2 regions of the Enterocloster lavalensis genome follow, and region 1 is predicted to be linked to the other one. Evidence: a T-box and tRNA genes for the amino acid it is inferred to sense, from the RefSeq annotation. Region 1 holds a T-box; the other holds one or more tRNA genes.

Region 1 (7,348 bases):
TCAGCCAGAATTATTACCGGGAAGCCTACGAGATGATCCGCCTCTACGGAAGCGGCCAGATCAGCCCGGGGCGGCGGATGAAGCTCTGCGCCAAGATGATTTTACAGAACTTATTCGACCAGGATGAAATCCTGTTAAACCTGTCCTACGGCGTGTTCCGGGAAGGGCGGTACGACAGCGTGATCCTGGATTATCTCTGCGAGCACTATAACGGCACGGTGAGCCAGATGTACGAGGTGCTGATCCGGGGCGTGGAGGAGCACGTGGAGACCTACGACCTGGAGGAGCGGCTTCTGGCCCAGATGATGTTCACCGGAAGCACGGACCAGATCGACTCCGTGTTCCAGCTCTACGTGAACCGCAAAAAGACCCGGGAGAGCGTGGTGAAGGCCTATTTCACCGAGAAGAGCGTGGCCTATTTCCTGGAGCGCAAAAAGGTGGACGGGCGGGTGTTCGAGTACCTGGAGAGCGCCGTGAACCAGAGCATCGAGAAGGACAAGGTGCCCACCATCTACCTGCTGGCCCTGACCTACTACTACGCGGGCTGTCAAAAGCTCACGGAGGAGCAGTCAAGGCTTTGCCGCCTGATCGGAGGGCTGTTGATCGCGGAGGGATTGGTGTTCCCCTATACCCGGGAGCTGTCCCGGCACATGGCGGTGCCGGAGGACATCATGGACAAGGCCATGGTGGAGTACATCGGCAGACGGGACGGCAGGCCGGAACTTCTGGTGCGGATTCTGCCGGACGAGGAGCAGTTCCACAGCGAGGAGATACGCCGGGTTTACCAGGGGATTTTCGTCAAACAGAAGATACTGTTTGAGGGCGAGTCCATGGAGTACCGGATTTACGATTATGAAGAGGGAAAACGCGTTCTGGCGGCCGAGGGCCGGGTGGCCTGCGACCACAAGCTGGACGGAAAGGAAAACAGCCGTTTTGCCCTCTTAAACCAGATGGGAGCCGCCCAGGGCAAAAAGGACGAGGAAGCCTTGAAAAAGGCCATGGAGGACTACCTGAAGAAGGCTGCGGTTCTCTCGGAGCTGTTTCCCATTATTTGATTGTCTGAGGATTGACAACCGGGCGGAGCCTTGTCCGGTTATGAGGAATATATTGTGAGGAAAGGGGCTGTCTATGGACGGGCTTGTGATTGGGCTGGACCTGAATGACGACTATACCAGGATCAGCTGTTATGATGAGGAAAAGTCATGGACGATTCCGACGGTGATATGCCGCAAGAAGCAGGAAGAAGTCTGGCTGGCGGGGGAGGAGGCCTACGCCTGCACCCTGGTCGGCGAGGGTGTGATTGTGGACAAGCTTCTGAAGATGGTCCGCAAGGACGGAACCTCCACCATCGGGGGGATCCGTTACACGGGCCGGGAGCTGTTAAACCTGTTTGTCCGGAAAATGTTAGAGTACCCCATAAAGGAATTCGGGGAGAATGAGGTGGACCAGCTGGTGATTTCCCTTCAGCAGGTGGACGCCAAGATGACGGATACGCTGATGTACTGCGCCGATTTTCTGGGCATTCCCAGGGAGAAGGTTCACGTGATCAGCCATATGGAGAGCTTTGTCTACTATGTGCTGAGCCAGAAAAAGGATCTGTGGACCAACCAGGTGGGGCTGTTTGATTTATCCAACCAGCGTCTCTGCTACTATGAGATGAAGGTGCAGCGGGGGCTGCGCCGGAACATGGTTCAGGCCGACAGCGAAAATATGGAGGAGGCGTTCAATCTGGACATTCTGGATTCCCCGTCGGGCAGCCGTCTGGCGGACCGGATTCTCTGCTCCTGCGGGGAGCGGCTGCTGTCCAAGAAGCTGTTTTCCTCCATCTTTCTGACGGGAAAGGGGTTCGACCGCACGGATTGGGCGGGTGAGTTTATGAAGCTGGTCTGCCACCGCAAGAAGGTGTTCGCGGAGCCGGTGCTCTTCGCCAGGGGAGCGGCCTACAAGGGCGCGGACTGCCGGCAGAGCGCCACATCCTACCCCTATATTTTCATCTGCGAGGGCAGGCTCAAGACAGAGGTGTCCATGCGGGTGGTGAGAGGGCAGAAGGAGGGTTCGCTGGTGCTGGCGTCCTACGGGGACAACTGGTACGAGTCCAAGAGTACCATGGATTTTATTCTGGACGACCAGAACGAAATCGAGTTTACGATCACGCCGTTAGATTCCAAGAAAAAGAAACTGGTGCGGATTCCCCTGACCGGATTCCCCAAGCGTCCCCCCAGAACCACCAGGATTCAGATGAGCCTGGCCTTTCTGGACGAGCGGACCATGGTGACGGTGATCCGGGACAAGGGCTTCGGGGAGTTGTTTCCGGCCTCGGACGCGGTGATTAAGCAAGAGGTGACGCTATGAGTTTGCTGTTGTGCCGGTATGAGCCGGTGAAACATCCTTACTATATTGAGATTTTGGGAATCCACATCCACTCCTCCCAGGAATTGTGTTATGTGATCTACAATCACCCGCTTCTGGTGATGGAGGACTTTGTGGACGAATCCCTTCTGGTCTTTATCCGGGAAGAGCTGGACATGGCCTATCTGGCGGACAAGCTGAAGGTGCTGATGGACGGCAAATCAAAAAGCGACGATCTGCTGTTTTTGATCCTGTCCGAGTGCGACTATTACACGGACCAGGAGCAGAGCCGCTTCCGCCAGACCGTGGCGGGCTTAAGAAAGCTTCACCCGGCCCAGTACGCCAAGGCCAGGGCGGACGACCTGTTCCACAAAAAGCAGTACGGCAAGGCGGCCCAACGCTACGAGCGGCTTTTGGAATATCCCAAAGACAAGGTGGTGGACGACGGTTTTCTGGCCGGAATCTACCATAATCTGGGAGCTTCCTACGCCCAGATGTTCCAGTTTGACCGTGCCTTCAAGGCACTGGACAAATCCTACAACATGAACAAGGACATGGGCACCTTAAAGCAGATTTACTACCTGACCGTGTTCGAGCCGGCGCTGCCCATAGGAGAGCGCTACCACGCCCTGTTTACCAGGGAGCTGATCGAAGAGTGGGAGAAGGAGCTGGAGACAGCCCGCCAAAGCGCGCTTGTGAACGAGGACGTAGTGCGATTGCGTGAGCTGTTTAAAAAGGACCCTGTCAAGCGAGCCGAGGGATCCGCGAAAATGATCCAACAATGGAAGCAGGAATACCGGGTAATGATATAACGAAACAGAATAGACGGCGGGAAAAATGCTGGAGAAAGCCGCGTCAAGCTCGCTTGTAAGCGGCTTTCTCCAGCATTTTTCCCATCGGATGGACATCCGATGCTTCTTGACCGGTCTTTTCCGGTCAAGAAGATAAGCCGTCGGGCGGCCGGAACACCCCCATCCCTAACCCCAGGAAACACAGTATCGTGCGGTCAGAATATATCACCCCCAACATCATAAAAATGGAGGAACCAAACATGGCATTTAACATAGCAAAAGATCACTTAAACCATTTCAATCTGGGCGGACGCGTCCAGGTATTCGACGTATCCAGCGCCACGGTAGATCTTGCGGCGCAGGCAGTAGGCTGTGAGCCGGCCCACATCGCCAAAACCTTATCCTTCATGGTAGACGGAGCGCCCGTCCTGGTAGTAGCCGCCGGGGACGCCAAGGTAGACAACCGCAGATACAAAGATGAGTTCGGAACCAAAGCGAAGATGCTCACCCCCAGGAGGCCGAGGACCTGGTAGGCCACGCAGTAGGCGGCGTCTGCCCCTTTGGCGTAAAACCCGGCGTCCGGGTATTCCTGGACCAGTCCCTGAAACGGTTTGAGGAAGTATACCCGGCCTGCGGCAGCGCCAACAGCGCCGTGCGCCTGAGCATCCCGGAGCTGGAGCTGTCCTCGGGCTGCGAGAAATGGGTGGACGTGTGCAAGGGCTGGCGGGAGCAGGAGCAGGTGAAAGAAACTGCTTGACAAAACGGCAGATTATCATTATCATGAGAAAGTATATATCTGAATAATGGCAGTGAAGAAGAGGAGTACGCCGGCGCCGCCGGCAGAGAGGACGGCTCACAGGCTGAAAGGCCGTCCGGGAGAGGCGCAGCGGAAGGTAGCTTCGGAGCCGGAACACTGACACGCTTTTTTACCGGCGGATAGGCGTTCCCGGGCGGCCCCCGTTAACAGCCGCAATGAGGCCGGGAATTTCCCGGTGAACAAAGGTGGTACCGCGGTTACGATCGCCCTTTGCAGACAATAGGGGTTTGCAGAGGGCGTTTTTATATGTAAAAAAACCACCCCGCAGGCCCGGCAGAAAAGGAGATGTGAGATCAATGAAAGAATTGGAAAAAACTTACAATCCGGCGGACATTGAGGACCGCCTGTACCAGAAGTGGCTGGACGGAAAGTATTTCCACGCCAAGGTGAACAAGGACAAAAAGCCCTTCACCATCGTGATGCCCCCGCCCAATATCACCGGACAGCTGCACATGGGACACGCCCTGGACAACACCATGCAGGATATCCTGATCCGCTACAAGCGGATGCAGGGCTACGAGGCCCTGTGGCAGCCGGGCACGGACCACGCGGCCATCGCCACCGAGGTCAAGGTCATCGACAAGCTGAAGCAGGAGGGCATCGACAAGCACGATCTGGGCCGGGACGGCTTTTTGGAGAAGTGCTGGGACTGGAAAGAGGAGTACGGCACCCGCATCGTGAACCAGCTGCACAAGATGGGCTCCTCCGCGGACTGGGACCGGGAGCGGTTCACCATGGACGAGGGCTGTTCCGACGCGGTTCTGGAGGTATTTGTCAAGCTGTACGAGAAGGGATACATCTATAAGGGCTCCCGGATCATCAACTGGTGTCCGGTCTGCCAGACCTCCATCTCCGACGCCGAGGTGGAGCACGTGGAGCAGGAAGGAAAGTTCTGGCACATCAACTACCCGGTAGTAGGCGAGCCCGGACGCTTTGTGGAGATCGCCACCACCCGTCCGGAGACCATGCTGGGCGACACCGCCGTGGCGGTGAACCCGGAGGACGAGCGCTACAAGGACATTGTCGGGAAAATGCTGGAGCTGCCGTTGACCGGCCGCCAGATCCCGGTGGTCGCCGACGCGTACGTAGACCAGGAGTTCGGTACTGGCTGCGTGAAGATCACCCCCGCTCACGACCCCAACGATTTCGAGGTGGGCAAGCGCCACAACCTGGAAGAGATCGTGATCTTAAACGACGACGCCACCGTGAACGTACCCGGTCCTTACTTCGGCATGGACCGCTACGAGGCCAGAAAGGCCATTGTGAAGGATCTGGAGGACCAGGGCCTGTTGGTCAAGGTGGTTCCCCACTCCCACAACGTTGGCACCCACGACCGCTGCAAGACCACGGTGGAGCCTATGGTGAAGCAGCAGTGGTTCGTAAAGATGGAGGAGATGGCAAAACCCGCCATCGAGGCGCTTAAGACCGGCGAGCTGAAATTCGTGCCCGAGAGCTTTGGAAAGACTTATCTGCACTGGCTGGAGAACATCCGCGACTGGTGCATTTCCCGCCAGCTGTGGTGGGGCCACCGGATTCCGGCCTACTACTGCCAGGACTGCGGCGAGATCGTGGTAGCCAAGGAAGCGCCCTGCAAGTGCCCCAAGTGCGGCGGCACCTCTTTCGTGCAGGATGAGGACACCCTGGACACCTGGTTTTCCTCCGCCCTGTGGCCCTTCTCGACCCTGGGCTGGCCGGAAAAGACCGAGGACCTGGAGTATTTCTACCCCACGGACGTGCTGGTGACCGGTTATGACATCATCTTCTTCTGGGTCATCCGCATGGTGTTCTCCGGGTTGGAGCAGACCGGGAAGTCACCGTTCCACACCGTGCTGATCCACGGTCTGGTTCGGGATTCCCAGGGCCGGAAGATGAGCAAGTCCCTGGGCAACGGCATCGATCCCCTGGAAGTGATCGACAAGTACGGCGCCGACGCCCTGCGCATGACATTGATTACCGGAAATGCGCCCGGCAACGACATGCGTTTCTACTGGGAGCGTGTGGAGAACAGCCGCAACTTTGCCAACAAGGTGTGGAACGCCTCCCGCTTCATTATGATGAACATCGAAAAAGCGCCGGATGTGGCCGGCGTTACCCTGGACAGCCTGACCATGGCGGACCGCTGGATTCTCTCCAAGGTCAACACCCTGGCTAAGGACGTGACGGAAAATCTGGACCGCTACGAGCTGGGAATCGCCCTCCAGAAGGTTTATGACTTTATCTGGGAAGAATTTTGCGATTGGTATATTGAAATGGTGAAGCCAAGGCTGTACAATGAAGATGACGCCACCAAGGCAGCGGCGGTATGGACCTTAAAGACCGTGCTGATCAACGCGTTAAAGCTTCTCCATCCCTTTATGCCCTTTATCACGGAGGAGATTTTCTGTAACCTCCAGGAGGAAGAGGAGACCATCATGGTGTCCCAGTGGCCGCTTTACCGGGACGACTGGAATTTCAAGGAGGAGGAGAACGCCACCGAGACCATCAAGGAGGCGGTGCGCGCCATCCGCGGCGTGCGTTCCGACATGAACGTTCCGCCCAGCAAGCGGGCCAAGGTGTACGTGGTCAGCGAGGACGAGGCGCTGTTGGGAATCTTCGAGCACAGCAGAAGCTTTTTCGCCTCCCTGGGTTATGCCAACGAGGTGGTTCTGCAGAAGGACAAGGAGGGCATCGCCCCTGACGCCGTGTCCGCGGTGATCCCAAGAGCGGCCATCTACATGCCCTTTGCGGACCTGGTGGACATCGGCAAGGAGATCGAGCGCCTGCGCGGCGAGGAGAAACGGCTGGAGGGTGAGCTTGCCCGCTCCTATGGCATGCTGAACAATGAGAAGTTTGTCAGCCGTGCGCCTCAGGCTAAGATCGATGCGGAGAAGGAAAAACTGGAAAAGTATTCCCAGATGATGGAACAGGTGAAAGCGAGGCTGGCCCAGCTGCTGGGATGATTGTAACATTTGGTTTTGACTAATAAGGGGGAAGATAAGACATGAATTACACATCAGAAGAACGGCCGGTGATCCAGGTCAACACATTGGGGGGATTCTCCCTTACCCTTGGGGAGAAGAATATGGGGGACAACGACAACCGTTCCCGGAAGGCCTGGAGCCTGCTGTGCTTCCTGATCATGAACCGCAAAAAGGAGCTGGGAATCGGGGACCTGTTCGCCGCCATCTGGCCGGACGAGAGCCAGGACAATCCTTACGGCGCTTTGAAAACCCTGGTATTCAGGGTGCGCAAGATGCTGGAGGCAGCGGGATTCCCGGCCCAGGAGCTGCTGGTGAACCGGCACGGCACCTACGCCTGGAGCTCGGAAAGCCTGGGCTGCCGGGTGGACGCAGAGCGATTTGAGGAGCTCTGCCACCTGGTGCTGGACCCGGGAAGGCCCATGGCCGGGGTG
Region 2 (7,348 bases), 1.9 Mb from region 1:
TATCATAGCAGTAATCAGCCACTTCCGTCAATAAGGTAATTGCCTGTGACGCAATGCCCTCGCCGCTGCCCGTAAAGCCCAGTCCCTCCTCGGTGGTAGCCTTCACGCTGACCCGTCCCGTGTCCAAATGCAGGGCCTCTGCGATATTCTTCGCCATCTGCGGGCGGTAGGCCGCCAGCTTGGGCCGCTGGGCGATAATGGTGGCGTCGATGTTCTCCACCACATATCCTTTTTCCTCCAGCAGCGCTCCCACGTGCTTTAACAGTTCTATGCTGGAAATCCCTTTATATGCCGGGTCCGTGTCGGGAAAATGCTGCCCGATGTCCCCAAGGGCCGCGGCCCCCAAAAGCGCGTCCATCACCGCGTGGACCAGCACGTCCGCGTCCGAGTGGCCCAAAAGCCCCTTCTCATAGGGAATCTCCACGCCTCCCAGGATCAGCCTGCGCTCCCCCACCATGCGGTGTACGTCGTATCCTTGTCCAATTCTCATAATCTGTCCGATTCCTTTCCATTCTGATCAATCATATTCTGCCGTGTTCGTTTCACCGGCCAGGGCCGGTTCTGTATCCGCCGTATGGATTGTACCGGCCCGCCGGCCGCGCAAACGTCCCATTCCGTTCCGTAAGCGCCCGCAGACCATTGCATACAATCAGACAACGGGCGCCCCGCCGGAACATCTCCCTGTCCCGGCGCCGGCCCCCGCGCTGTAAACTTATCCCGGCGCTGCGGTGCGCAGCGCCAAACATTATCCCACAATCCGAATCTTTCTTGCAATGCACCCCAACTGCAAATCCGACTGGATCCCGCAGCTCTCCCCGTCCGCATGGACCGGAAGTCCCCGCTCCGTGTGGATGAAAAGCTCCCCGCACTCGTAAGTTCTCACTCCCTTGCGCCTGCCGTGATTGCCGGTCAGGGACTCCAGAAGAATGGGCACCAGCTTGCGCCTGGCCGCGTGGCTGACCACGCACACGGAAAGCTTTCCGTCGCTGCAGTTCGCCCTGGGCGCCAGCTTGAATCCGCCTCCCTCAAAGGGCTGTATATGACAGGAAATGAACGCGATGTGGTTGAACTCCACCTTTTTCACCCCGTCCAGTATGATATAGCCCTTACAGGGCTTGCATTTAAATAACTGGCGGATGCCGGATATCAAATAGGAAAGCCGTCCCAGGCCCACGCGCCGAAGCCGCTGCCTGAGCTTGGACTCCAACAGATCGTGACAGACCGCAGCGTCGAAGCCAATGCCCGCGCTGACCAGAAACCGCCTGTGGCTGACCTCCTGGGTGCCGTAGGTGAGAATGCCGTAATCCAGCATCCGGTAATGCCGCGGTGTCAGCAGGCGCTTCAGAGCCTTCACCGGATTCCCCGGGAGCTTTAAGCTCCTGGCCAGGTCATTGCCGGAACCGGCGGGAATATATCCCAGGGTCAGAGGGCCGCAAAAAACCAGGCCGTCCAGGACCTCGTTCATCGTCCCATCCCCGCCCACCGCCACGATCACCTGCGGTTCCCGGTTGCCATCCGTCAGTTCCCTGGCAATATTCCGGGCGTCGCCCCTGCCAGCTGTAAGATAGGCTTCATATTCCACTTGATGCTTTTCCAGATAAATGGCGACGGCCCGCCAGAGCCTGCCGCCTTTTCCGCATCCGGCATTGGGATTCACAATAAAATAGTACATGAAACCCTCCCATATTTATTCTTTCCTTAGTATATCATATAATAGTTGAAAACACTAAGAAAATTTCTATAAAAAAATGGAATAAAAAGTATTGACAATTAAAACAATATGGGATATACTGTTCAAGCAGTCGCGAGTGAGACAAGCGCGGCAGCGGATGAGGGGTCTTAGCTCAGCTGGGAGAGCATCTGCCTTACAAGCAGAGGGTCATAGGTTCGAGCCCTATAGGCCCCATCCAAAAACCTAATATGGCGGAATAGCTCAGTTGGCTAGAGCACACGGTTCATACCCGTGGTGTCGAGAGTTCAAATCTCCCTTCCGCTACTTAAAAACCCCTGGAAGCTTGATCGATCGAGTGTTTCAGGGTTTTTTTTAATAATTTTTATATTTACACATCTCCAGCCTGTTCCCCATAAATGATTTAAATAAAAAAGAACACCCATAATCTGAATGTTCTTATTTTCCCATTATTTTCCACTCACTAATCTTTTCACCTCTGCAAAGTCAATCTCAAGATCATCATAGATGCTTGCCTTTACCTTGTCCGTAAAATGATAAATAACAGGAGCTGCATCATGCTCCATATCATAGACAGTTATACTTTCCCGCATCGGATCCACGATCCAATATTCACGCACTCCCGCCGCCCTATAGATTGAAATTTTGGTGTAATAATCCATGCGTTTGCTGGTTGGCGAAACAATCTCTATGATCCAGTCAGGCCCCCCATGACATCCTTTCTCATCCAATTTACCTTTATCACAAATCACCGAAATATCCGGTTCAAGATATATTTTGATATCTTCCCCTTCCAGTTCCGGATATACAGAAAATGGCGCTGGAAACACTTCACATTTTCCATCTTTATTCCGGATATACAAATTAATTTCTGTGTTTAGATAATTCAGCACTCTCTGGTGTGTCGTGCTTGGTGGTGCCATATAATAGATCTGTCCATCAATCAATTCCGCCCGTTCTCCATCTGGCAGAGCATAGATATCTTCTATTGTATAGGTTTTCTGGTTTGGTAATGGCATAATTCTACCTCCCTATCTGCTTATTCCCCTGTTTATAATCTTCCTCTCTCATCTATTAACAATAGTATAACCCATTTATCGCTGGTTTTCCAGTATCAAGCGACAAGCGTTTGTCGATTCTCTTTATTTGAGAACGGGTCAGAGCACCCAAATCTCCTATCCCTCACCCCGTCTCATTCTTCAGCGAAATCACAATCGACGTCCCCCCGAACCGGCTGCTGCGGACCACCATTTTCCCTTCATTTGCACGGACAATCTCCCCGCAGAGCACCAGTCCGCCCCTGGGGTTGTCCATGTCCTCTCCGCTCAGCGCCCGGGGCGCGATGCCGCAGCCCCGGTCTGCAATTTCCAGGCGGCAGTAGCCTTCATCCCCGGTCAGATTGACCGAAACCTGAGATTCAGGCGGCGTGTGGACCAGGGCATTGTTCAGCACATTGGCCACAGCCAGCTTCATAAGCTCTGCATCGGCCCGCACAAACATGGGCGCTGCGGGGCTCATCCACACAATCCGCTCCCCGCAGCACAGCTTGTAGGGGCCGATTGCCGCGGCTGCCAGTTCCACGAAGTCGGTTTTCTCCCGTCTGACCTTCAGGCCGTCCGTTTCCAGCAGACCCGCCTGAAGGTGGTTAGCCGCGCGGTTATGCAGCGTCTCCAGCTTCAGCGCCAGCCCGGAGAGGGCCCTGCGCCTGCCGTCTCTGTCCGCCTCCCCGGATTGTAAAAGCCGCTCTGCAGACTCCGCCGCCTGCCGGAGCGGCTCGCCGAAATCGCGGAGAAAGGACCGGGCGGCGGCATCCGGACCGGCCGCATCCGGTTTCTCCGCCGTCCGTCCCGAACACCTGGGAACCATCCGCTCCTTCTCCACCGCCATGGCCATCTCCGACAGCACGGTATTGATAAATACCATGTGCCCACCGTCGATTTCCCGTCCCTCCGTGTAAACGCCGATCACGCCCAGACATGCGTCCCGGTTGCGGATCGGCAGATACACCCAGCCCGAATCTCCGAAAAAGCTGGTATTGGCCCCGCAGACCGTATTGTTGATAAAACACCAGTCGGCCGGCGTGTCGTTGTCCATCACGCTCTCGTCCGGGAACTGGGCCTTGATATAATAGGGCGCGCCCAACTTTCCCGGGCCCTGGGCGATATAGACCCGGCAGCGCTCGCCCGCTGCCTGATACAGGCTTTTCAGGCAGTAGTACACAATATTGTCCATGCCGGTCAGCGTCAGGTAACCGCTGCTGATTTCCAGCAACGCCTTCATGCGCTTTTCATTCTGCCGTGACAGTTCCACCTGTTCCTGAAGCCACGACAGCAGCAGCCCCGTTATGGCGGAGACCGCGAGAAAAATCGCCATCATGATCACATAGTTTGGATCCGCCACACGCAGCGTAAACCGGGGTTCGGTGAAGAGAAAGTTAAAGGTGATAATACACACGATGGTATAGAGTCCGCCCCACACAAAGGCCCGCAGCTCAATCATCATCACGATCACGCTGATCAGATAGACCAGAATAATGTTTTCCACCCTCAGGCCCACCGCAAACAGCCCCACCGCAAACAGCGTGGCCAGGCAGTAAATAGCCAGAGCGGTCCCTGTTTTCCGAGCCGGTGTTCCGGCAAATCTCTCATTATCCCACATAAGACCCAAATCCCCTTTTTCTGTTCTTATATCCGCCTTTCACCTCCCGCCCGAACTGGACGGCGGCCACAAACACCACATAAAGTTCAAGGCGTCCCACAAACATACCGATGATTTCCGCCCACAGCACCACCGGCGGGGCATCGGCTGCGGTAATGCCCACGGACAGCCCCACCGTTCCCAACGCCGACGAGAATTCGAACATGGAGTCGCCGATGCCGTAACCGCAGGCGCACAGCACCAGGGTTCCCGCCGTAAACACCGCCATATAAAGCAGAATAAACTCCAGATTTTCCAGACGGCTCTCCGGTGTCAGATACTCATACCCGTCCAGTTTGCGCAGGGCGTCCGCGTGTATCGTGCGTTTCTGGGTGATTCGCGCCCTCAGACTCCAGCAAAGACTTTTTAACGCAATGCAGACCCTGATCTGTTTGATTCCGCCCGCAGTGGATCCGGTGCCGCCGCCGATCAGCATGAGAAGCGTCATCAGCAGAATCAGCGGGCTGCTCCAGACGGCAAAACTGGGAACTGTCTGAAATCCCGTGGTGGTCAACGCCGTGGCAGCCTGGAAAATGCCGTCCCGAAGCCCCTGCCCCACCCCGCCCGCAAATCCGCCGAGAACCAGAAACACCGCCAACACCGGCGTAAACAGGGCGCAGACAAAGAGCTGGAACTTCACCTCGCAGTATTGAAAAAAATTCCCGAACTTTCCCCGGATCAGGTAGAGGTGCGCCAAAAAATTCGTGCAGCCCAGCAGCATCAGCACGATGGTTACCGCCTCGATTGCAGCGCTGTTGTAGTAGCCGATGCTCTCCGCCCTGGTGGAAAATCCCCCGGTGGACAGTGCCGCGATGGAATGATTCAGCGCGTCAAACCAATCCATGCCGAACACCATATACAGGAACGTGCCGGAAAGTATGTAACCGGTATAGATTGCAATGATCATGCGGGCTGACTTCACCAGGTTCGGCAGAAGCCGGTCCGAATGGCCTTCCGCGCTGTAGAGCCGCATCCCGTGCCGGTCGGACAGCACCGAAACCATTACCAGCACCAGTCCCACGCCTCCGAAAAACAGCATGATGCTCCTGAATATCAGAAAAATCCGCGGACATTGCTCCACATCCACAACGCTGAGCCCGGTGGTGCTCCACCCACTGGTGCATTCAAATACCGCCTGGGTCAGGTTGTACTGTCCGGTCATCTGAAAGGGAATTGCGCAGAACAGGATTGCCAGAATCCAGGAACACACCACGATCAGCGCATCCTGGCGTCCGCAGAGGCGCAGCTTTTCCCTTCCCCGTATCAGCAGGTAGAACAGATACCCGGCCAATACCGCTCCCACCCCCGGGACCAGAAAGCAGCTGGCCCAAACTGCTTCCCCGGGATATGCGGCCAGCACCAGCAGGGGCAGCAGAATGATTCCTCCGATCAGCATCAGCACCACGCCCAGATAACCGGCGATCAGACGCCACCCGCTGACCTCGCTCCTGAAGCTCCCCCTCATTCATCCCGCTCCCTTCCCATAATGGCTGCAATCACCTGGCTCTGCCTCTGAGGCGTGGACAGCACCAAAAGCTTGTCGTTGGCCTGGATGGAGGTCTGTCCCCTGGGCACGATGATCCTTGCCCCGCGGATGATGCAGCAGATGATCGTCTCCTCGCCCAGCTCGATCTCGCAGAGCCGCTTGCCCGTCACCGGACTCGCCTGGCCGATCATCAGCTCGTTCATCACCACATTTCCCTGGTCGAGAGGCAGGCTGTTCACCAGGTTTTCCACCGTGGACATCTGCTCGATATAGGCCGCGATCATGTAGGCCGCGCTGATCGCGGTGTTGACGCCAAGGCGCTTGAATATTTCCACGCTCTTGGGATTGCTGACAACCGCCACGGTTTTGCGGACCCGGTAGACCCGCTTGGCAGTCTGGCAGATTGCCAGATTGTCGGCATCCTCCGGTTTCAGCGCAATTATGATATCGCTGTCCCCGATATCCGCCTCGTCCAATACATACAGCTTGCAGGGATCCCCGCAGATCACCGGTATCTTGTGCTGCTGGCTCAGATACGCGCAGTAATCCGCATCGTCGTTGATCACCACCAGCTTGTGCTTCTTTCCCAGAAGCAGGCGGATCAGGTAATCCGCTTTCGATTTGCCTCCCGCAATTACAATCTTCACTGCGCCTCCCCCCTTCCGTCAGAATACAATGGAGCTCAGCTCCTTGAACGCCTCAACGCTCAGGCGCGCCGGATAAATGGCCTTGATATTCAAGCCGCTGATCAGATGCTCCTTGTCCGTGTCGTTCAGCCTGGCAAATACCTCGTCCACGTCGTAGATACGCCTGGCCATCTGCGCCACCATGCAGTTCACGTTGTCGTCGTCCGTGGCCGCGGCCAGAATGACGGCCCGCCGGATCCCCGCCTCCTCCAGCACGTCCGGATCCGTTACATTTCCCACAATCTGGAAACCGCTGAAGTTAGCCGGAAGCTTGCGGAACGCGTCTACATGTTTGTCGATCACAATCACGTCGTCGCCCAGCTCCGAAATTTCTCCCGCCAGCCCGGCTCCGAAACGGCTGCAGCCGGCGATCATAATCGTTCTGCGTTTTGTCCACATAAGCTCCGCCTCCCATTCTGTGACAGACAATGATAAAGTAAGACTCATTATATCGGCGCAGAATTGATAATGCAATTATCTTTACAGCATTTTTATGGCCCCGGGCAGAATCCCTCCATTTCCTTTATAGAGCTGTCCGGGAAACGCAAAATCAGCCCATGGACACGCGAATCCGCATATCCATGGACTGATCCGATTTTCTGCCGTTCCGAGGCTTACCCCCGCTTCTCCTCCTCCGTCCGCAGCAGCCCCAGCTGTATGGTCGCGCAGGTGGAGATCAAAATCCCAAATATATAGAACGAATACTTGATCACGCTGAGGGGCGACACCCCCGCCAGCTCCGTCACGATCAGCATACCGCCGTCGTGGGGCATCACCGCCAGGAATGCG

The links. A T-box is a leader RNA that pairs with one kind of tRNA and senses whether it is charged. The one in region 1 lies ahead of ACK2JC_RS26915 (valine--tRNA ligase), so its partner is inferred to be a tRNA-Val.
Region 2: it encodes a tRNA-Val, which carries the amino acid that the T-box ahead of ACK2JC_RS26915 (valine--tRNA ligase) is inferred to sense. The anticodon was not compared.

The regions. Positions count from the first base shown of each region.
Region 1 covers NZ_CP176637.1:5,995,521-6,002,868, forward strand. The annotation lists gene ACK2JC_RS26895 (DUF5717 family protein) at 1-1,055, shown strand, start outside; gene ACK2JC_RS26900 (DUF5716 family protein) at 1,129-2,352, shown strand; gene ACK2JC_RS26905 (hypothetical protein) at 2,349-3,161, shown strand; partial or broken gene ACK2JC_RS26910 (YbaK/EbsC family protein) at 3,401-3,897, shown strand; T-box leader at 3,941-4,171, shown strand; gene ACK2JC_RS26915 (valine--tRNA ligase) at 4,254-6,896, shown strand; gene ACK2JC_RS26920 (BTAD domain-containing putative transcriptional regulator) at 6,938-7,348, shown strand, end outside.
Region 2 covers NZ_CP176637.1:1,477,736-1,485,083, forward strand. The annotation lists gene ispF (2-C-methyl-D-erythritol 2,4-cyclodiphosphate synthase) at 1-490, opposite strand, end outside; gene ACK2JC_RS06505 (diacylglycerol/lipid kinase family protein) at 746-1,672, opposite strand; tRNA gene ACK2JC_RS06510 (tRNA-Val) at 1,834-1,906, shown strand; tRNA gene ACK2JC_RS06515 (tRNA-Met) at 1,923-1,996, shown strand; gene ACK2JC_RS06520 (Uma2 family endonuclease) at 2,140-2,709, opposite strand; gene ACK2JC_RS06525 (DUF4118 domain-containing protein) at 2,873-4,348, opposite strand; gene ACK2JC_RS06530 (TrkH family potassium uptake protein) at 4,338-5,852, opposite strand; gene ACK2JC_RS06535 (potassium channel family protein) at 5,849-6,520, opposite strand; gene ACK2JC_RS06540 (potassium channel family protein) at 6,539-6,958, opposite strand; gene ACK2JC_RS06545 (Na+/H+ antiporter NhaC family protein) at 7,174-7,348, opposite strand, start outside.